DNA from 3 places in the Butyricimonas sp. Marseille-P2440 genome. Region 2 is predicted to be linked to each of the others. Evidence: riboswitches for the same ligand, from Rfam matches in the RefSeq annotation. Region 2 holds a riboswitch; each other region holds the start of a gene.
What was found. A riboswitch is a leader RNA that binds a small molecule or an ion and turns the genes downstream of it on or off. The one in region 2 is predicted to bind cobalamin.
Positions count from the first base shown of each region.

Region 1: it holds a riboswitch for cobalamin, as region 2 does, so the genes downstream of both, BN8899_RS06410 (TonB-dependent receptor) here and BN8899_RS06785 (DUF5074 domain-containing protein) in region 2, are expected to answer to the same signal.
Region 3: it holds a riboswitch for cobalamin, as region 2 does, so the genes downstream of both, BN8899_RS17165 (TonB-dependent receptor) here and BN8899_RS06785 (DUF5074 domain-containing protein) in region 2, are expected to answer to the same signal.

Region 1 covers NZ_LT594609.1:73,126-80,992, forward strand. The annotation lists gene BN8899_RS06400 (C1 family peptidase) at 1-91, opposite strand, end outside; gene BN8899_RS06405 (leucine-rich repeat domain-containing protein) at 248-1,288, opposite strand; gene BN8899_RS06410 (TonB-dependent receptor) at 1,301-3,685, opposite strand; cobalamin riboswitch at 3,791-3,992, opposite strand; gene BN8899_RS06415 (PepSY domain-containing protein) at 4,167-5,657, opposite strand; gene BN8899_RS06420 (TonB-dependent receptor) at 5,801-7,867, opposite strand, start outside.
Region 2 covers NZ_LT594609.1:175,396-183,262, forward strand. The annotation lists gene BN8899_RS06780 (lipopolysaccharide biosynthesis protein) at 1-957, opposite strand, end outside; cobalamin riboswitch at 1,172-1,385, shown strand; gene BN8899_RS06785 (DUF5074 domain-containing protein) at 1,476-2,630, shown strand; gene BN8899_RS06790 (TonB-dependent receptor plug domain-containing protein) at 2,641-4,662, shown strand; gene BN8899_RS06795 (DUF5074 domain-containing protein) at 4,711-6,054, shown strand; gene BN8899_RS06800 (PKD domain-containing protein) at 6,062-7,075, shown strand; gene BN8899_RS06805 (RNA polymerase sigma factor) at 7,165-7,719, opposite strand; gene BN8899_RS06810 (FecR family protein) at 7,833-7,867, shown strand, end outside.
Region 3 covers NZ_LT594610.1:1,453,607-1,461,473, reverse strand. The annotation lists gene thiE (thiamine phosphate synthase) at 1-614, shown strand, start outside; gene BN8899_RS17175 (sodium-dependent transporter) at 800-2,146, opposite strand; gene guaA (glutamine-hydrolyzing GMP synthase) at 2,398-3,927, shown strand; cobalamin riboswitch at 4,100-4,302, shown strand; gene BN8899_RS17165 (TonB-dependent receptor) at 4,425-6,434, shown strand; gene BN8899_RS17160 (YncE family protein) at 6,445-7,608, shown strand; gene BN8899_RS17155 (PKD-like domain-containing protein) at 7,634-7,867, shown strand, end outside.

The DNA of each region.
Region 1 (7,867 bases), 100 kb from region 2:
TCACGGTATCCTGTTTTACCGTATCTTGCGCGTAGACACCCACACGGGCTACAAGAAACAGTACCAATAAAAACGATACAAACTTTTTCATATTCTTATGTTATAATGACTATTTTATTTTTGACAAAAGTAGCCAATAAGTCCGTATTCTGTCTTTCGTCCAATCAAAAATTGTACTACAGATAAACAGAAGAGGTTGTCCTACTTCACTTCAGACAACCTCATTCCTAATTATGCACGGAAAATACTATTTTTTCTCGGAAACCACAGTCCATCCCTTTTCAATAGCTATAGAAGGAGTGCCGACAGATTTATTTCCATAAACGGTTACCGTAGCCTTACTATTCGTCGTTTTATAAAGCCGTGTATAAACAGCATCAACAGCATCTTTATCCATTTGATTATTCTCAAAAGACACAGTCACAAGAGCCCGGCAATTTGATAAATCTAACTCTGTCAACTGGTTCGTTCCACAAGAAATAGAGGTTAGGCAAGCCAATACCTTATTGGAAGTACACACTTTCAAGGAGATTAACTCATTCTTAGAGCACGTCAAAGAAGTCAAACTCTCGTTGGCAGATAAATCCAAAGAGGTCAATTTATTCCCGCTACAATCCAAGGACGTCACGTTTGGGGATATTTTCAAACCCGTCAATTGATTGTTCGCACAAGTAATACTAGCCAGATTATCATATGAAGAAAGATCTAAAGAAACAAGCTTATTATTACTACACACGATTGATGTTACAGAACTCGGGAGTTTCGGCAATTCCGTCAATTGATTCTTGCTACAATCCAAGCTCGTCAGATTTTTACAAGCATCCACACTCAAAGAAGTCAAAGCAGCTTTACAAACAACAGCCGTCAATTCCTGGCAATCATTCAAATCCAAAGAAGTAAATTTCCCGGCAGAACATTGTAATTCTGTTAATAATGTACATTTACTCAAGTCGAGCGAGGTCAAATCCTTTTCCGCTATCCACAACAAAACAGGTCCTCGCCCTTTCGCGACAATCGTATATGTGCCAGCTTCAAACTCGTGACTGTAAACCGACATACTACCCGGCTTTTCCGTTTTCCCGTCCCCCCAATTAATCTCATCTACTAACGCCCCGAGATAGCTTCCCCGGAACAAGTTAAAACTAACTTTTCCCGCTTCAGCTTTCGTTACACTCATGGATATTTCCCAAGGGGTTGTCATATCTTCATACACCCGGTCCACGTTATCGGAGCAAGAAGTAAACATTGCGCCCCATATCATTAGCATTACAACAAATATTTTTCTCATAGCCTGCAAATATTAAAAATTATATGACACAGATGCCTGGAAGTTCCGCGGCATCCCTTTCACCGGTTTGTTGCCTTGCGTGAAATAATCTTTATTAAACAAGTTATTCACGTTCACTGCCAACATCACGTTACGTTTAATAGTATAAAAAATACCTCCATCCATTAACCACAAAGCCGGAGTATAAGTACGAGCTGCCACATCCTTGAATACTTTATCCACAAAATTACCACTCAAATGGAATGACAAGTTTTTAAATACCCCGTGCGGGATCGTATAGTCGCCAAAAACATAGAAAGTGGTACGGGGAGCTCCTGTTGTACGCATATTTTTACTTGTTTCCACATAATCCGGGAAAGCACTACTCTTCAAGATTGCACGCGTGCGATAATCGGACACGCCCAAACCCGCAGTAATTTGTAAAGTCGACACGGGAGTAAGGATAATCTCCATATCCAATCCTCTGGAGTCAGCCGTACCGATTTGGGCTTGTATCGTTTTCTCTTCCACAAAGATCTCTCCGTTCTCATCTTCCGTTTCCACATTTTGCGTTCCGACCTTTCTCACTAAATTCAATTGCCGCAAGTAAAAAATACTGGCATTAAAATCAACAAAATCATTTAAGGTGTAACGAATCCCGACTTCTGCCTGGTATCCTCTCGTTGGTTTAAACACCTCTCCGCCATCCGTATCCGGATTATACGCCTTACCATTACGATCGAGATAAATCGTATTCGGGTTATAAATTGTCGTATTCGGAGTAAAATATGACGCCATAGAAGCATAGAACGAAAGTTGAGGCATGGGAATATATACCGCTCCGGCACGATACGTGAAAGCGGAAGTGCTTACCTTCTGCCATTCGGAACGATTCTCTTTATCGTAATGCCGCTCTTTATCGGTAGGGGTTGCCGTGGCACTCTGGCGACGGAAGAAATCCATACGTCCGGCAAGCATTACTTTCCACTTCTCGTTCAACTCAATCACGTCATGGATATAAAATCCGTTCGTATAATCCTTACGCATGGTAACAGCAGAAACACGATTTTCCCACCACCCTTGTACCAAGTGTGGATCAACAACTGTTAATTTAGCTTTTACTCCGGGACCAATATTATCATTTTCCTTTTCTGTCCAACCGTTATATTGCAAATAATCAAACAAATCAAACGACCAACCTACTGTATAGTGGTGGGTCAAACTACCAGTTTCGAGATCTCCAGTTAACTCCAACGTATTATTCCACGTATCATGCCGCGGGTAAAAACCTAACGGGTATGACCGCTGCAAAGAATCGAGGCAAACATATGTTGGGGTCAACGCACCTCCATTTTTCTTATAATAAACGTAATTATAACCATCTCTTGGAGTTTTTGAAGTCAGGTAACTGATACCTTCCACGGTACAATAACGCATAAAACTATGGTCAAAGGCAAAACGCTCTTTCAGTTTCAAACTCTTGGAGAAACTATATACATATTGAAAATCGATATTCCAATTCTTGCGATTCATAAAATCATTCGCGTGATCCCCATAAGTCTGGTCATAATCGGCAAAAGGATTTAAATCCCCTTTCTTCAACACGAGTTCATTTGTCTCCACATCAAACATATCCCCGGGCATATAAGGAGCCGATCCGATTTCCGTCGTGTAATCGTCATCGCAAAAACCGAAACGCATATCAATCCGGCTTTTCCCGAGAGTAGCCCCCAATGCAGCCAAACCGGAAAAGCGATTGGATGTCACATCCCGATACCCATCCCCGTGGGAGTAATGCAAATTTGCCCGGTATTCAATAGGTCCGACCAATTTGCCCCCGAATCCCATGGTTGCCCGTTTCTCATTCCAACTCCCGTAACTGATACGGGCATTTGCCGTGAAATCAGGAGTCACCTTCTTGCGAACGATATTGATTATTCCCCCCATGGCAGAATGTCCGCCCAGAATGGATGCCGCACCCTTAATTACCTCGATTCTTTCCACTGAAGCCAAATCTCCAAACGGTGCCGTGTTCATGATAGCCCGGTCATCGCGTATTCCATCGATCATCACCAATGCCTGCCGTCCCCCGCGTACAGAATAAGCCTTAAAAGGACCAAGTTGATTAGAAATCGTTACTCCCGGCAAAAAACGTACTGCATCCTCTAAGTTTACCATTCCTTTGCGTTCGATCACCGCCCCCGGCAAAGAAGTTACTGTCATGGGTACATAACGTAAAGGCACATTCAGGTTTAATAGCTGAACCCGATTCGTCTTTTTAGTTTTCACCACGTTTACCTCATCAATCTGGAAAATGGTATCCGTGATACTTTTCTTTTTCCGCTTGTCTTTGTCCTCCGCAAAAAGAGAACCAATACACATCATCAGCAATAATGCCAATACAACAACTTTTTTCATACAACTATATATTAATAATGAATAAAGCATTATTAACATAGTCTTCTGGGCAATATGAGTTTCAAGGTAAAATTGTATTTTCCCTCTCGCTTTTTTTCCCGAAAGCTATGGTTTATCTTGTTCGGCAGGTCTTCTGACTTGTTCCGGATTTTGTTGCCTTCCCGGTTGTAACACCAGTGACATTTGAAGTACAAAATCCTTTTAAAGGAACTTACAGCTGCGGGTACAGTTCCGGATTCTCACCGGATTCCCTATTAAGCATCACCTCCACGAGAGAAGGTGTAACACCAAAACAGGGGCAAAAGTAATACAATTTTCTTATTTTATAATTTCCAGACCTATTTTTTCCGTTCCTCCGGACAAAATCTTCATTTATTATTCTAAACGAAATGAAGAATCTCAAACACAGGAACTTCTGGCAAGAGATTCTTCACGATATTCCGGCTGACGGAAGAAATGATCAAAACTCCTTCACTCTACTTTAACCTTTACATTTCCGGGGTCTTCTTATCAATCGGATAATGTATTTCACGGACAACACGATCCCGGATAGAGATACAAACGCACATCCCAGCAACAACATCCACATGACCACTGTCCACAACACGGGACGATCCAACAAGAACTTAAAATCCAGCCGGTGCAATCCCCGGAAAGCCCATCTTCGCCATCTGCCATTGTCATCATAATGCTGCGGGTTTTCAGATTCGAGATTAAAATAGTAAACATCATTATTTTCCGTTTCCATCGTTACTTTGTATGCCGGAAGGGGTAATCTCCCTTTCCGCCGGGAAATATAATAATTGTCATACTCTTCCATCCTGCTAATCGTGTATTGAACCGTATCTCCAGCTAATTTCTTGGCAGCAGCATACACCATTTCCTCTGTTATACGGAACGGACACACAGAATCTGCAGAAGCGTCCAGCGTATAAATCTCATCCACGGTACGCACCTTGTAAAGCGGGATATCCTGATAGTTTCCCCACGATATCTCTTTCACCTCTCCGTGTTCCTTGGCAATCGAAGCTATTGCCGCCCGGTAGTCCAACTGATAAGCTTCAGCGGGCAAAGCACCCCGGTCAGATACCTGGGGACGGGATGCCATGTCTTTTCCCTTCTGCTGTTTAAACAAACTTGAAAAGGTCGACGACATCGGCGCCCAAGCGCTGAAAAGCCAAGTAAACAAGAAAATACCGAAAAAGAACCCCGTAATGTGATGCCAGCGAAACCATTGCTTTTTGTACGGGGAACGTAACAGCCCTTTGCGCCGGTTCAACCAGTAAGCCCGGACACCAAGGAAAGCACCGGCAACGCACATAATCATGCTTACCAACGTGCTCCAGTAGAGCAAAGCATTCCACGACTGCATATCTTGCCGAATAGAAGTAATATACAACCAATGCGGAATCGCCCCGATCCATGCCCAGAAACGTTGCTCACGGGAAGAAAAATGAAGAATATCGCCCGTACGGGATGACACATACAAGCGATAATGCTCCGGTCCATCATAATAAAAAGCATAAACGGGCAAATCCCGCTTCAATTGTCCGAAAGGAATCCACACGTCCAACTTATGCATGGTGTCCACCTTCACAATATGATGATCGGGACACCATAAGCGGGCGTGCTCCTCGCAAAGCGGATAAGTATTATCCGGCAGCACGTAAGCCGTGTCCATGTATACGTCCTCAATGTCCCTCCACCGACCGTAATGGAAAACCGGTCGACCGTAAGGATTATTGAGCGTGAGATTTTTGCCTAACACGTCTTTAGGCAGACGCTGCCACACCTCCTGCATGGAGGGAAGTTGAGCACTATCCAAGGCTTCCTGCCGGGGCAAACGTTTATCCGGACCCACGCGGGGGTAACCATGATAGATAAGTACAATCCCCGAAATACACCACGAGAAACACAAAATACACAACAATACGCCCAGCAAGCGGTGAACATGAATAAAAAATTTAATCATAACAATACCATTTATATCAATTCCCCGGACTGGTCCGAAACTCCGTTTCACTTACTTTCTTCATTTAGAGAGAAGTGAAAAACCTCTTTTCAAGAAATTCTTCACTTCATCCCTATAACAAACAATCCCGGGGAACAATTGTCCTAAAACTTGTAAGAAAGTGAAAACTGATAATTCACCGGCGCACCTTGCACGGGAGCATTCGTCGTTTCAAAATATTTCTTGTTCAGAATATTATTCACGTTACAAGACAGCGTCACATGATTGTGAATCGTATAGAATATTCCGGCATCCATCAACCACAAAGAGGGATAATACAAGTTAGACGCCACGTCACGGTACACCTTATCCCGGAAATTACCACTCAAGTGGAAGGAAAGGAAGCGGAAAATCCCAGAAGGGATCGTGTAATCAGCCATAAGGTAGTATGTCGTGCGGGGCACTCCCGTCGTGCGCATATTCTTTCCTGTCTGTTTGTACTCGGGAAAAGCATCACTCTCCCGGATGGAACGTACCCGGTAGTCCGAGAAACACAAAGCCCCGTGCAACGCTAACGACGGAATTGGGCGAACTGTCACATCCATATCGATCGTGCTCATGTCGGCACGTCCCACTTGTGCCCTAACCGTCATTTTCGTCGGTTGCATCGAGTCATCCGGTTGTTCCACGTCCACTTCACGCGTTCCCACGTTGGTCACCATATTATTACGGCGGACATACGAGTAATTCACGCTGGCATCAAACCATTCCCACGGCGTATAGCGTGCGCCCACCTCAAAAGAATAATCGCGTTCGGGATCAAAAATCTTGTCCCCTTCCGTGTCGGGATTAATCTCGTTGCCATTTTTATCCAGGTAAATGTTATTCACCGCGTAAGTCGTGGTATTCGGGGTAAAAGCAGACCCGTGAGCCAAGTGTATGGAAAGTTCCGGTGTCGGGAAATAAACGGCTCCCACGTGCCACGTGAAAGCGGAAGTATGGAAACTCTGCCATTCGCCAATGTCCTCTTTTTTATAGTCGAATGATTTCCCGTCAATCGTGGGGAAATAACCAGAGTATTTCCGCTTGTAGAAATCCATACGCCCGGAAGCCATGAACTTCCATTTCTCGTTCAACTCGAACACGTCGCGGAAATAAATCCCTTGAGTCCAAAATTTACGAATATAAATATCGGAAACATTCTGATCCCACCATCCCTGTACGAGCTGGGGGTCTTTGACAGATAACATCACATCAGAGCCGGGACCATACGTGTCGCCCGAATTCCAACCGTTATACTGGAAATGTTCAAAATACGTCCAATTCCAACCAATAGCATAGTGGTGCTGCATGGAAGCGAGCTCTGCGTCACCGGTCAATTCCACCGTATTATTATAGGTATCATGTTTCGGGAAAAAACCGCTTGGTCCGTAACGGCGCAAAGAATCAAGATCCACGTAATTAGCAACTTGTTTGCCGTTCTTCGTGGTATAATACTTGTAATCCGCCCCATCAAAAGGAGATGTAGAGCTCTTGTAAGCTAAACTCCCGGCTCCTGAAGTACGGTGATAACTATGATCAAAGGCAAATACTTCTTTCAACTTCAAACTATTCGAGAAGGAATACACGTAACTAAGTTTGAAATTATAACCCTTACGGCTGTGAGAATCGTTGGCAAAGTCGTTGTACGTTTGTCCCATGTCGGCAGTCGGGTGTTTATCACCTTTCTTGAGTACGACTTTCTCATTTTCCAAATCCAGCATATCCCCCGGCATATAAGGTGCGGCACCCAGCTCAACAGTATAATGGTCGTTCTCAAAACCGAAAGTAAAATCTACCCGGCTTTTGCCTAACGTGGCACCCAACGCCGCCATTCCGGACAAACGCTCTGGTGACATACGCCGCCATCCCCCGTGAGTAGCGTAGTGCAAGTTTGCCAAGTATTCCACGGGACCGATCAACTTACCGCCGAACCCAAGACTAACCTTCTTCACGTCCCAACGCCCATAACTGAACCGGGCGTCCGCAGAAAACTGGGGAGAAACCTTTTTGCGCACGATATTAATCACGCCACCCATCGCTCCATAACCGGCTAATATTGCCGCAGGACCCCGCAAAACCTCAATAGACTCCGCCGAGGCGAGGTCGCCCAAGGGGAAAGTATTGATACTCTGCCGGTCATCCCGGATACCGTCGATCATCAGTACTGCCGGCATATTAGATCCCCCGAC
Region 2 (7,867 bases):
AACGCAACAAAACACGGCAAAGGGGTATATTATTGACGCGGACTTGAATATCACGCTTTTCCAGAGAGTTATATATTCCTTGTTACCAGCCCCGTTTTGGGTCATCCGGGAAAACTCGGGCAATAAAATACCGGATATGGCGCCAATCACCATTCCGGCAACAGGAAGTTCCTTGTAGCCGTTCGCAAACATGGCAAAATTTTCAACTCCCAGGTAACGGCTCACGAAAAATTGACTCACGGACCCGATAATAAATCCGTACAAGCTTGAAGTAAATACCGGCATCGAAAATCGCAATATATCCCGAATTGTTATCTCCGTTTTCCCGGGTGTAACATTCTTAAACGGCAACGACAAAAGTCGAAAACCGACAAGACTCGAACCCAAAGAAGCAACCACTAGCCCAGTGACGACCCCAGTAACTCCGGCATCGAAAATAATCTCCGGCAACACGGAAAAAAGTATACAGAACACACGACCTAGCAAGACGTACACCAGCACGACACGTGTCATCCCGTACACGGTCAAAACACGCTCGACACCCAATACCGGCATCAATAGCATGGGAGTTACGGCAAAATATTTCAAATTGACAGTTAATAACGGGTTTGCCAGCAATTCGGCTATTCGAGCCGCCCCCGTGAACAACAAAAGCGAGAAAACAACAGAAAGTCCCCAGAACAATAGGTTCAATTTGCGAATCACCGCCTGCCCTTCTTCGATAGGAACTCGTGCAAGAAAATAAGAGTACGCGTTAGGAAGTCCAAAGGAAAAAATGATCAACAAGGTCGAGTAAATATAAATCACCTGTCGATAAGTTCCGTACTCGACAGTTGTCATGTACCGGCTAAGAATAGCGGATATTATCAATGTCATACATAACGACAACGCATTAGCAAGCACCAACCACAACGCTTGTTCCGTTTTAGTTTTACCGATCGCAATCTCCCGCTTCATCATGTTTCAATTCAAGATCATACTAAAAAAATACAAACATCAGTATTTAACCGCCTTACAATCTCTATAGCAGACAATCGACACAAAGTTGCATAGTAGAATAATAAGAATACAAACATAATGAATTATCTGATATATACAAATAAAGACAAAAAATGTCTTTTCCACGGGAAAATCTTTTCCACCATTCATTAGTAATATAAAAAAATAGGTATTACTTTCGCGGTGCTATGGTTCCCGGGTAAGATATTTCTACAACCTTACCAGGGATTAATAGGGAATCAGGTGAAAATCCTGAACAGATCCACTGCTGTAAGTTTCATAACAATTTCTCCGGCACTCGTGATCCACTGTCCCGCATATCGGGGATGGGAAGGACGCCGGGAAAGAAACAAGTCAGAAGACCTGCCATACGATCACATTGTTTAACGTTCAAGGGGAAGGAAGAACGTGAACGCCGATAGCTTAACCATTGTCGACCGGATACGCCAAGCCTTTTCCAGACTAAAAGGGAGATTATGTTCGCGAAAAAGTGGTTTTGTTTTCTGATTATTTTATGCATAGGTACGGTATTGTCGTCATGCGACAAACCGGGGATGCCTTACCCCGACGGGGTGTTGGGCAACGGGGATATAGAGGCTCTCGTGCTGAACGAGGGGTTGATTAACACGAATGCCGGAGCTATCTCGGTGATATATAAGGACGGCAAGGTGGTGGTGGATGCCTTCCAAGACGTGAACCATCGTCCGATGGGTGACGTGGCACAATCCATCACGATGATTAACGGGAAGTATTTCGTGGCGATGAACAACTCGAAAAAGATCGAGATCATCAACCCCGTGACCTTCAAGTCCGAGGGGACAATACTCTACACGCAGGCGGGCTACCCGCGGCAGATCGTGCCCATCTCCCCCACGGAAGCAGTCGTATCGGACTTGAACCGCCAACTGGTACGCGTCCGAACCGTGCCGCCTTACGGGAAGCCGCTGGAATACATTTCCATCCCCCGGTGGGTGGAATACTTGGTCGTGGCGGAAAATAAAGTGTTCGGCATGACGCAGGGAGGTCTGTACGTGTTCGACGCCGACAACATCAAGAAGGATTACGCCCGGATCATCAAAGAGGTATATAACGAAGAATACACGAAAACGTGCCAAATGTTGATCGACAAGGAAGGGATGATCTGGGGGCTGATGTACCAGAAAAGAAGCGGGGTGGTCACGGGCATCACGCTGAAACGCGTAGACCCCAAGCGGGAGAAAGTGGTCGAATCACACACCTTGCCCATCGGCGACCCCAATTCACAAACACCGGGCGAGATCATCGGCTATATCAATTACAACCGCACGGACATCGATCCCACGGGGACATGGATATATTTCAACGTGAAAACCCGTTCGGCTGAAGCGAACGCCAAGGGCGAGAAAGAACAACAAAGCGTGTACCGTATGAACGTGGATAGCGGCGAGTTCGAGCATTATTACGACCTGCCGGAGGTGGGCATGATGTACGGTTTCGCGGTTAGCCCGGAGGGGGACGTCTACTTGTGCGACTGCCTGGATTACACCGCGCAAAGAGGCTACATTCGCCACTACCTGAAGGACGGCTCGAAGGTCAGCCACAAAGTGGGAGTGTATCCCGGTCAAGTCTATTTCCCCGGAAATCAACGCTAAAAAACGAATTATGCTTAAAAGAATAACGATAGGATTATGTATCTATTTCACGCTGGGAAGCGGGATGCAGGTAGAGGCACAGCGAAGGGATTCGGTGGCGATGCACGGGATGCTCGACACGGTGCAGGTGGTCAGCCAACGTATCCGGCACGCCAATGAAGCGAACGCCGGGGCAAAAGTGAGCCGGATAGACCCGGAAATCATGCAAGCAAATAAAACCCGCTCGCTGGCGGAGTTACTGACGGACTACACGGCGATTTACATCAAAAGCCTGGGAATGGGCGCCCTGTCGACTGCCTCCTTCCGGGGAGCCAGTCCCTCGCAGACACGGGTGAATTGGAACGGCATCAATATCACGCCGCCGATGTCGGGGACTTTCGATTTCTCGCAAATCCCGGTGTTCTTCACGGACAACGTGAACCTGTATTACGGGAGCAGCCACGTGAAGAACGGGACGGGAGCTATCGGGGGGAGCGTCAACCTTTTCACCGACCCGGACGGACGCAAGGGTGTGAGCGGGAAAGCCCTGGGCGAGTACGGCTCGTACGGCACGTACACGGCGGGAGCGCAAGTGAACTCGGGCGGAGAAAAATCGACTTTTAAAACCCGCCTGTACTACCAGCACTCAGACAATAATTACACTTACCTGAACAAGATATTGACCAACGAGCCTTTCCGCGAGAAACGGCAAGACGCTGACTACACGCAATGGGCGGCAATGCAGGAAGGCTACTTCCGGTTATCCCCTTACACCCGGCTGACGGCAGTGGCGTGGTTTCAGGAAGGCGAACGGATGTTGCCTCCCGCTCTCGGGATTGTCAACCAATCGCACGAGAAGCAACGGGAAACCAATTTCCGGGCATACGCGGGCGTGGATTTCACCCGCAGCATACACGCCCTGCACGTGAAGGCGGCGTGGCTCTATTACCGGCAGAAGTACGACAAATGGTACGCCGGGGGAATGTTCGACCCGGAGGGTAACAAGAACCAGTCGCAGACGTGGCAAGGTATCGCCGATTACACGTTTACCCCGCGGGAAAACCTCGTGCTGGGCACAAGCCTGACTTACTCGCACGACTTGATACGGGTGAGCAGCTACATCGACATCGACTCGTCGAAGTACACGCTGGGCGACGTGGATTATGACATCCCGGAGGTGGAACCGCCCTTCCGCCACCACCGTAACGTGCTCTCGTGGCAGGCGTCGGCATTGTGGACCCCGGTAGAGTGGATGATGCTGAACGGGCAGTACATGTTCGAACAGAACGACAGCCGGGGCGTATCCACGTGGTCGGCTGGCGTGGTGTTCAACCTGTTGAAACGGGAATTGCAGGTAAAGGGAAGCATGGCTTACAACTACCGTTTCCCGAGCATGAACGACCTCTACTGGCGACCGGGAGGCAACCCGGACGTGAAGCCGGAAGACGGGTACTCGTACGACGCTTCCGTGGCTTACCGGAAGCACCTGTGCCAGGGACTCTCGCTGGACGCGGAGGTGTCGGGCTACCTGATGTATATCGACAATTGGATACTATGGTTGCCCAAGGACGGGAACCAATGGATATGGACACCGCAGAACCTCCGCAACGTGCGTTCGGAAGGGGTGGAATTGTACGGGAAGCTGACCTACGAGATCGGGGATTTGAGGGTAAACGCATCGGGCAATTACAGCTGGTCGCAATCCCGTACCCGCAAGAAACAACACGAGGACGACGGCTCGTACATGAAGCAGATTCCTTACGTGCCCCGCTTCAAATGGAACGTGAGGGTTGCCGCCGATTACCGGGGAGCTTTTTTCTCGTGGCAGGTGACCTATATCGGACGCCGCTTTATCACCACCGACCAGGAATACGCTACCGACCCTTACTCGGTGCACAATATCCTCGCGGGTTACCGGCACGAGTTCCGCAACGGGATGAGCCTGACCCCGCAAGTTCGGGTGGACAACCTGCTGGACACGTATTACGAATCGACACAGTATTACCCGATGCCGTTGCGGAATTGCCTCGTGTCGCTGATGTGGGAATTTTAGAGTATCTATTAATATATTATTTTACAGTAAACAGAGAAGGTTAGAATTATGAAGAAGTTTTATTTAGTATTATTGTTTTTAGGAGTGTTGACAGGATTAGTGAGTTCTTGTAGTGATGATGATAAATATATTCCAACGCCGCCGACAGTAACTATCGAAAGCGCAAATGGTAGTTTTTCGATGCTCCCGACAGAATCTATTGTTTTGAAAGCCAAGATCGAAAGCCCGATAGAAACGAGTTTGGCTTGGTTGGTAAATGGGGAAAAAGTATCGACAGATTCTATCTACACGTTCAAGGCAGAAGAACTTGGAAAATATAACGTGATGCTTGCCGTATCCAATGCAGACGGGAAGGCATTTACCACAACCATGATTGAGGTTCACGGGACATACAAGTATGGGACTTTCATTCTTAACGAAGGAAGTAGATCGCCCGGAAGTTTAATTTTCATTGATTCAAAAGGAGAAATAACCAATAATGTTTATCAATTTGAAAATGGAGGAGAATTAGGAGCCTTAACCCAAGACTTATTTATCAAAGACAATAAAATGTATATTGTTTCTCAATCCGGAGGGTATGATGGTGGTTTTGTAACTATTCTCAATGCAGAAACCTTAAAAAGAGAACGTAAATTCCAAGAAGAATTAGAGGGTAAAGTAAGTTCCCCTACTCATATTGCGGTATTAGACGAGGATAATATATATATTCGTGATGGTCAAGGTATCAAAATATTTCATCCTTCAACAGGAGAAGTATTACTCGTTGAAGGCACCTCAGGAGCACGTAACAACACAATGCCTGTTGTAAACAACAAAGTATTTGCCACCCGAAACAATACTGTCCTTGTCTTCGAAGAAGGAAAAGACCAAATTGCCAAAACAATCACGTTTGAGGGTAATGTTTCCGGAGTAATTAAATCTTCAGATAATAATCTTTGGGTTTCAGACGCATCCGGTAAAATCTCAAAAGTGGATGCCAATACCTGTGAAATTCTAAAAGCTAACACATTAACAGGAGATGCGGCAAATGAATTAAAACCCAATACTTTCGCTCGCCCAGCTACTCCTAATATTACAGCCAAAGGAGATACCTTGTATATAAATAGCACCTCATCAAAAATCTATCGTCACATTTTCGGTGAAAATCAAACTGATTTCATGGTAGATGCCAAAACAATGGTTGAGAACGTCGGACAGGTCTACAACACCGTTGCCGTTAACCCTAAAACAGGAAAAGTTTTCATGAACACATTAAAAGGTTGGGGAAATAATTATTTGATAAATCAAATCACGGCATTTGATTTTAGTGGAGAAGAACCCGAAATCAGTGCTGCATATAACGACTATACCCGTTTCCCCGCCGGAATATTCTTCACGTACAATTTTGAATAAAACGGTAATGAAAAAGAATTTACTTTATGCACTAGCTATATTGATCTTCACGGGAATGTGGAGTTCTTGTAGCGATGACAATGGCGGAGGCGGAGGTGACGAAAAACCTCTGACTCCCCCGGAAGTTTCCGTGCAGAATTTAAACCTGAAAAGTGCTATTCTCCCGGAAAGGAAGGTGAGGTTAAGAGCGAACATTATCAACACGACGGAAGCCGCACTCCAATGGTTCGTGGACGGGAAAGAAATGTCAAAGGACACGATATACGAGTTCTCGTCTGCCAAGGAAGGTACGTTCAAGGTCAAAGTGACGGCTTCCAACGTACTCGGGGAAGCATCGGACAGCGTGAATATCACGGTGATGGACGGCTTCAAAATTTCGGACGTCACAAACTGGACGGGAGAGGGCGAGTGCCGCTCGGTGCTGGCGATACAATGGGTGTCCCAAGACGTGAAGGATTTGTTACACCCCGAGGACGGAGAGATATTCTTCCGGGCATGGGGGTATAAATGGAAGAAACCGGAGAAAAGAGAGGATACCCCCACGGGATTTGACCTGATCAAGGCTATCGCCAAAATAGATCCCCGCCTATTCGTTATTGTTTCCAGCGATGCCCTCGGGTTTACCATCAAAGGATTCGGCTATGACGGCAACGGTGACGGGAAAATCAAAATTAAAAGCGAGGACTTTGAATACGGGGGCAAGACATACAAGGGAATCACGTTGACGGAAAAAGATTTCAAGGAGGGCATATACGTACAAGGAGTAGACGATAACATCGACGACTTCAAGCTGCTCACCGAGAATGATTACTGGATTGGCGGCTGGTACGTGACATACGCTTCCTACTGGCAGGGATACGGGGAAGCGGTACTGGAATCGGAAGAATACGAGTACTCCAATTTTTACGCCAACAACCGTGAACTGGAAGACGAGAGCTGGGACGCCTGGACGTTCTCCCCGATCAATGATGCAGAGCAGAATATCCTGCCCCTACCCCATTTGTTAGAAGCGGCGGAATAGTTTAACAAACTTCCAAGCAAAAAGCAGAAATACTTAAAGTACAATAACAAGGAAATATCTCAAAATAAAATGAACTCTAAAAGATTTTTCTAACTTTCAGAGTTCATTTTCATTAAAAAGAACCAGAAAATTAACGGTTTCAGTAATTCTTTCAACTTCCCAATTGCTTCGTATTTCAGGAACTTCACTGTGTTGATACTGATATCCATCTGTTTGGCAATTTCATCCTGTTTCAATCCCTCCAAGCCGAGAGATATCACTTCCGCACTGCGCGGGGGAAGTTTAGCGATTGCTTCAAACAGCAAACGATTGTTTTCTTCTTCGATCAGGTAAGATGCGGTTTCCTCCTCTTCCCAAGGAATTTGAACCAGCTGATCTTCCTTCCGTTTTTGGTCGCGCAAAAACGTGAGCGAAGTGTTGCGTACACAGACAAAGAGATAAGATTTGAGTGAAATATCTTTCAATTGTCCCCTATTCGACCATAACTTTATAAAAACCTCTTGCACGATATCTTTCGCACTCTCTTCATTTTTCACGATACGGGATGCAAAGGCGCACAGGGTCGTGTAATAACGACCGAACAATTCCTTGAATGCCGGTTCCCACCCTTGGTTTATCCTCTTTAAAATCTCTTTATCTTCCATAAAAGACCACGTATCTGAAAAAGATGCCGTAAAAATATTTATTTTTTTCGATTTCGACCTATACTTTTTCCTTCGCAAGGAGTTATTTATATGAACTTTTAATAACAGCGCGTATGAACAAATTTGATATAGCAAGGTTGATTTCCCG
Region 3 (7,867 bases), on a different contig from region 2:
ATCTGGTTACCGATGAAGGTTTGCTTCACGGTAAAGATCTTTATCGCACGGTGGAAGCAGCCGTGAAAGGAGGGGTAAAGATGGTGCAATTGCGGGAAAAAGAATCTTCTACACGAGAATTTATAGAACGGGCAATTCGTTTGAAAGCACTGTTAGCCCCTTATCATGTTCCCTTGATTATCAACGACCGGGTAGACGTGGCACTGGCTGCTGATGCGGATGGGGTACACGTTGGACAGAGTGACATGCCCTATTCGCGGGTAAAACGATTGCTTCCGGAAGGAAAAATAATCGGTTTGTCGGTAGAAAGCCGGGAACAGGTGCTTGAAGCTAACGGGTACGACGTAACTTATATTGCCGCCAGTCCTGTATTTTCTACCACGACGAAAACAAACACAATAGTGGAGTGGGGATTGGAAGGGGTTCAATGGATTCGTTCCGTGTCACGCCATCCGTTGGTGGCTATCGGGGGAATTCATCCCGATAATATCGCCTCTATTTTTCAAGCGGGAGCGGATAGTGTGGCGGTGATTTCTGCGATCATCGGGTCTGACGATCCGGAGAAAGCAGCTCGAGAACTGATACAGCTTATTCCCGAGCCAAACATTCGATGAAGACCCAATGAGAATTCGGTGAAGACCCGAGGTAAACATCTCTCACTGCCACTTTGGCTACAGGCTTGCTCTATTGTTGCTATATCAAAGAATATAGCAACCTAACAGGGGAACTGTAGGGAGAACGGCGGTGGGAGATTATTACCTCGGATTCTCATTGGGTTTTCATTGGGTTTTGGGTAGTTCTAGAACACACCTAACGAATGCAAAAGTATAACCAGTATAAACAAGGGTGCCACGTATTTCAACACGAATATAAGCGGTTTTAACAGCCATAATTTCAATTGACCGTCATTAGTCAACTCGGCGATCAATAAGTGACGATCGAATCGCCATCCCACGTAAACGGAAATAAGGATTCCCCCAACGGGAAGCAGGATATTGGAACTGATAAAATCAAAAATTCCGAATATGGAAAGATTTCCTATATGTACATCCTTCAAGGGACCGAATGACAGAGTGCACAGGATGCCGAACAGGGTGACGATAACCGTTGAAATAATGGTTGCTTTGCGCCGGCTGATATGCTTCTCTTCCACGAAGAAAGCAACGATCACTTCCAGTAGCGAGATCGACGACGTCAGAGCAGCCATGGTTAGTAAAAGGAAAAACAGGATTGCCCATAATTGCCCGAATGCCATACTTTGGAACACTTGGGGCAGCGTGAGGAATACCAGTCCGGGACCTGAGTCCGGGGCGATATTAAAGGCGAACACGGCTGGAAATATAGCGATACCCGCCAACAAGGCAATCAAGGTATCGGCACAGATGACTTGTAATGATATGGAGGTTAGATTTTCGTTCTTCTTGATGTATGACGCGTAAGTTAACAGAACTCCCATACCGATGGATAGAGAGAAAAACGCTTGCCCGAGGGCGGAAAGTACGCCTTGGGAAGTCAACTCCGAGAACTTGGGCAAGAACAGGAATTTTATACCTTCCATGGCTCCATCCAGCGTGCACGCCCGAATCCCTAGGATCACGATTAACACGAATAACAACGGCATCATTAGTTTCGTGTATCTTTCAATCCCTTTCTTTACGCCTGCCAACACGATAAATCCAGTGAGAACCATAAAAATGATTTGCCAGAACACGGGCTTGTACGGGTTGGAGATAAAATTATTAAACAGGTCGTTTAAGTTCACCTCGGAACCGGCATGAAACGAGAACGAAAGTGATTTCACCACGTATTCCAACGTCCACCCGGCGACCGTGCCGTAAAAGGAAAGAATCATCGTGGCAGCCAGCAACACGAGAATCCCGAAATAGCGCCAGGGTGTTTTTGGTTCCAAACGGTCGAATGTCCCGAAAGCGTTCCGACCGGAATATCTGCCGAGGGCGAACTCCGAGAGCATTACCGGGAGTCCGATTGCGATAGTGAAAAAGACATACACGAGCAAAAAGGCTCCGCCGCCGTTGTTTCCTGCCTCGTAAGGAAATTTCCAAATATTACCCAATCCGACTGCAGAGCCAGCCAGTGCGGCGATTGCCCCGAATTTGGAGCCGAAACTATCTCTCGTGTTGTGCATCTTAAAAAGAGTTATAGATTAACAGATTACAGGTTACAGGTTTTAATTGTAAATTGCAAATTACAAGTAAAATTACGATTTACAGCGGCATCAGGTTACACGCCGGGGGCTTTTACTTTCAACTTTCCGGCGGTCTGTAACTTGCTAACTTGTAATCTAAAACTCTTTTCCGCTAACTTTTTGAAACTGTTATCTATAAAGTTACGGGGAAAAAAGTTATCTTCGCGATAAAATAAAATAAGCGATTCACAATGCAAGAGAAGATTTTAATACTTGATTTCGGTTCTCAATACACGCAATTGATCGCGAGACGCGTGCGAGAACTGAATGTCTATTGCGAGATTTATCCCTTTAATCATTATCCGGCACTTGATGTATCCGTGAAGGGTGTCATCCTTTCGGGCAGTCCGTTCTCCGTTCGGGACGAGAAGGCTCCGCGGCCGGATTTGTCTTCCATCAAGGGAAAATTACCTTTGTTGGGAGTATGTTACGGGGCACAATATCTGGCTCATTATTTCGGGGGGGAAGTGAAGGCTTCCAACAAGAGAGAGTACGGTAGGGCAAATTTGTCCTTCGTGGATAACGGTTGTCCGCTTTTCAAGCATATCAGCCAACATTCACAGGTATGGATGTCGCACGGGGATACGATTGAAACATTGCCGTCACATTATACCGTTGTTGCCAGTACGGCTGACGTGGAGAATGCCGCCTATCGGATCGAGGGTGAGGAAACGTACGGTATCCAGTTCCACCCGGAAGTATATCATAGCACGGAAGGAACCGAATTATTAAAGAATTTCGTGGTTGACATTTGTGGTTGCAAACAGGACTGGACTCCTGATTCTTTTATCGAGACCACGGTTGCCGAATTGAAAGCAAAATTAGGCGAAGACCGTGTAATCTTAGGTTTGTCGGGGGGAGTAGATTCCACTGTGGCTGCTATGTTATTGCACCGGGCTATCGGTAGGAATCTGACTTGTATATTTGTCGATAACGGGTTGCTCAGGAAAGATGAATTTTCTTCCGTGATGGAGAACTACAAGGAGTTAGGCTTGAATGTCGTTGGCGTGGATGCCGGGGATCTTTTCCTTTCCCGTCTTGCCGGAATAGAGGAGCCCGAGAAGAAACGCAAGATTATCGGGGCTACTTTTGTGGACGTGTTTGACAAGGAATCACACAAGATAGAAGATGCCAAATGGTTGGGACAGGGAACAATTTACCCGGACGTGATTGAATCATCGTCGGTAAACGGTCCGTCGCAAACCATTAAATCGCACCATAACGTGGGCGGTCTTCCCGATTACATGAAATTGAAGATTGTAGAGCCTTTACGTCTGTTATTCAAGGATGAAGTCCGTCGGGTGGGCAAGAGCCTCGGGTTAGCGGATAAATTCCTGAAACGCCATCCTTTCCCGGGTCCCGGGCTTGCTATCCGTATCTTGGGCGAGATCACGAAAGAAAAGGTGAGATTGTTACAGGAAGCCGATCATATTTACATATCTATGCTTCAGGAAGAGGGATTGTACGACAAAGTATGGCAAGCGGGTACAATCTTATTACCGGTCAAGAGTGTCGGCGTGATGGGAGATGAACGTACTTACGAGAGCGTCGTTGCCCTGCGTGCCGTGGAATCAACGGACGGAATGACTGCCGACTGGTGTCATTTACCTTACGAATTCTTGGCAAAAGTATCTAACAAGATTATCAATAACGTGCGGGGAATCAACCGTGTTGTTTACGACATCAGTTCCAAACCGCCAGCCACCATCGAGTGGGAATAATTCGTTAAAAATAAATAAAATCCCCTTGAATTTCAGTCAGATAATTCAGGGGGATTATTTTGTTCTGATCAATTTTATAGGGATAAGCGATAAATTTATTGTTGTTGTAAAATTAAATATTGAAAATAAATTCTTTTTCCTTTTTTTATTTGATTGTATTGCTTTTATTATATATTTTTGCAGCGATTTTGGTGTCACACCTTGTTTCAAGCGTGTGGTGAAAAGGGAATCAAGTGAGAATCTTGAACAGACCCGCTGCTGTAAGCTCTACTAAAATCTTTGAACACGACTCAAATCCACTGTTTCAACATGAAATGGGAAGGGCGTTTAAAGATGGAGTAAGTCAGAAGACCTGCCAATATCGTTGATCTAAAGCTTTCTGGGACTAGAGCTTGGATGCAGGTATTTTTTATCATATTTTTGTTGTAATAGATAATTGTAGGTATTTGTATCTATTCGAGTACTGGGGAGCTGTTGTATTTTTATAACGGCTAAAGATGAAACTAATAGTATTAGGAGTACTGATTTCGTCATGTTTTGTTGCCCCTTGTTTTTCGAGTGCGCAGCAAGTGGATTCAACCAAGACGTACCGTATTAACGAGGTGGAAGTGTCTGCTCCGAGGGTGCGCAAAGAAGTGATACCGGTGCAGGTCATGGAGGGAAAAGCGTTGGAAAAATTAAGCGTTCACTCGGTGGCGGATGCGTTGCGTTATTTTTCCGGGGTACAAATCAAGGATTACGGAGGAATAGGAGGTTTGAAAACCGTGAATATTCGGGCTATGGGTACGCAGCATGTAGGGGTGTTTTACGATGGGGTCGAGTTGGGAAACGCTCAAAACGGTACGGTGGACCTCGGGCGTTTTTCCTTGGACAACATGGAAGCGATAACTCTTTACAACGGACAGCGGAGCGCAATATTCCAACCGGCAAAAGATTTCGGTTCTGCCGGTTCCATATATATGACGAGTCGGGTACCTCGATTTGCGAAGGGTGAGAAACATCATGCCAAGTTTACATTCAAGACCGGATCTTTCGGTGTAGCAAATCCCTCGTTCTTGTGGGAACATCGTTTAGGGAAAAAGGTGGACGGGGCTTTGAGTGCGGAATATATGTACACGACAGGGAAATACAAGTTCTCGTATAAAAAGAAAAACGGGTACGACACGACAGAGGTGCGCCGGAACGGGGATGTGAATGCTTTGCGCGTGGAATACGGTTTGTTCGGGAAGGTAAACAACGGAGACTGGAAGGCAAAAGCTTATTTTTACGATTCGGAGCGAGGGTATCCGGGGGCTTCGGTGCGGGAGGAACCCGGTAAATTCAAGCATCAAGACCGGCAATGGGATTCCAATTTCTTCTTGCAAGGTACTTTCCAAAAACACTTCAATTTTTATAGCCTGCTCGTGAATGGCAAGTATGCATACGATTATTTGCATTATTTATCCGATCCGCGGTTAGATGTGAGCACGATGTATGTGAACAATCATTTCCGGCAGCATGAAGTCTATTTTTCCGTTGCCAATATGTTCACGATATTCCCGTTTTGGAACGTGAATCTTTCCGTGGATTTCCAATGGAATAAGTTGAACGCAGATCTGGTGAATTTTGTCTATCCCAAGCGTTTCACGACTTTGGTTGCTGCTGCTACAACCTTGCATTTTGAACGCTTCAAGTTGCAGGCGAGCGTGTTGGGAACTTTCGTACACGAGCGCACGAAGGTGGAGAATGGGGCGGCAGATGACGTACAGGAATACACCCCAACGGTGGTTGCCTCTTGGCAACCGTTTCGTGCCGATAATTTTAACGTGAGAGCATTTTATAAACGTGTATTCCGGATGCCGACATTGAATGACTTGTATTATACTTTTATCGGGAATATTTACTTGGATCCGGAATACACGAACCAATATAATGTAGGGGTGACGTATGCCTATATGCCGGAAAATAGATGGTTGGAGCGTTTGGAATTTCAGGTAGATGCGTATTACAATGAGGTATCGGATAAAATCATTGCGATGCCGACTTCCAACCAATTCCGTTGGACGATGATAAATCTCGGGGAGGTCGAAATCCGTGGGATTGATGTCGCCGTGCAGGGCGGTTGGCGATTCGGGCAGGATTGGTTGCTGGATACTCGGGTGAATTACACCTACCAAAAAGCCCAGGATTTCACGAAGAAAGAGAGTGCTTTCTACGGGGACCAGATTCCTTATATCCCGTGGCACAGTGGTTCCTTGATTTTAAACGGAACGTACAAGGAGTGGTTTTTAAATTATAGCTTTATCTACACGGGAAAACGTTACGAGGCGAGCGCGAATATCCCGGAAAACAGAGCGAAAGAGTGGTACACGAGTGACTTTTCGTTATCCAGGAATTTTTCATGGAGGCGGCCTACGATCCGATTGACTGCAGAGATAAATAATATTTTTAACCAGCAGTACGAGGTGGTGCAGTGTTACCCGATGCCGGGAACAAACGTGAAGTTTATTGTCAATATAACTATCTAAATAACAAAGTATGCGTGTAAATAGAATGAAAATTTGGGCGTTGACGTTCCTGCTGGGGATATTTTCGTTTTCCTGCAGGGATGATGATGACGAGATTATCCCATCGGTAGTGACAAAGGTGACACCAAGTGACTTGGTTGCCGGTCCCGTGAAAGGTTTTTTCTTGCTGAATGAAGGTAACATGGGAAGCAATAAAGCCTCGTTGGATTATTTTGATTATACCACGGGAGAGTATCACAAGAACATCTTCCCGGAACGTAATCCAAACGTGGTGAAAGAATTAGGTGACGTGGGGAATGATATTCAGATTTACGGGAACAAACTGTATGCCGTAATAAATTGTTCACATTTGATCGAGGTGATGGACGTGAATACGGCAAAGGAAATTTCCAAAATAACGGTAACGAATTGCCGGTATATTGTTTTCAAAGATGGTTATGCTTACGTGAGTTCGTATGCCGGACCGGTGCAGATAGACCCGAATGCACGTTTGGGGGAAGTGGTGAAGATTGATACAGCGACGTTGCAAGTTGTGGGAAGTTGTACGGTGGGTTACCAACCGGAAGAGATGGTAATTGTCGGGAATAAATTATACGTGGCAAACTCGGGTGGTTACCGGGTGCCAAATTATGACAATACGGTGTCGGTGATTGATTTGGAAACCTTCACGGAAATGAAGAAAATCAAGGTAGCGATTAACCTTCACCGGATGCGGGTAGACCAGAACGGGTTGATCTACGTGACTTCCCGCGGGGATTATTACGACGTGCATTCAAATACATACGTGCTCGATTCCAAGAATGATATGGTGGAAAGGAAATTAGATTTTCCTGCCAGTGAACTGTATTTGTGTGGGGATTCCCTCTACTCGTACAGCACGGAGTATAGTAAGGTTACGGGGAAGTGGAGCATCAACTACACGATTTATGACACGAGAGCCAAGCGGGTTGTTTCTCGCGGATTTATCAAGGACGGGACGGATAAGTTGATCGAGACACCTTATGCGTTGGCGGTAAATCCTGAGACGGGGGAAATATTCGTGGGAGACGCGGGGGATTACGTCACCCCGGGAATTCTTTATTGTTTCACGCCGGACGGGAAAAAGAAATGGAGCGTACAGACCGGAGATATTCCGGCACATATTGTGTTCACGACGAAAGTTTTACAAGATTAATAATAGTTTAATTTTATCAGTAGTTATGAGAAAAAAAGTTCAATTTAAGTTCATGTTATTGCTGGCGCTCATGGCTGGTGTTTTCATGGCTTGTGATGATGATGATGAGAAGTTGGATGTAGGTAATCCTGATTTTACCTTTAATTCAGAAACTGGAGAGTATTTCGTGAGAATCGGGAAAGAGATACCTCTAAGTGTCCACGTGGCAGATGCGGTGAATCCCGTGTATGCCTGGAAACAAGATGGCAAGATTGTGTCG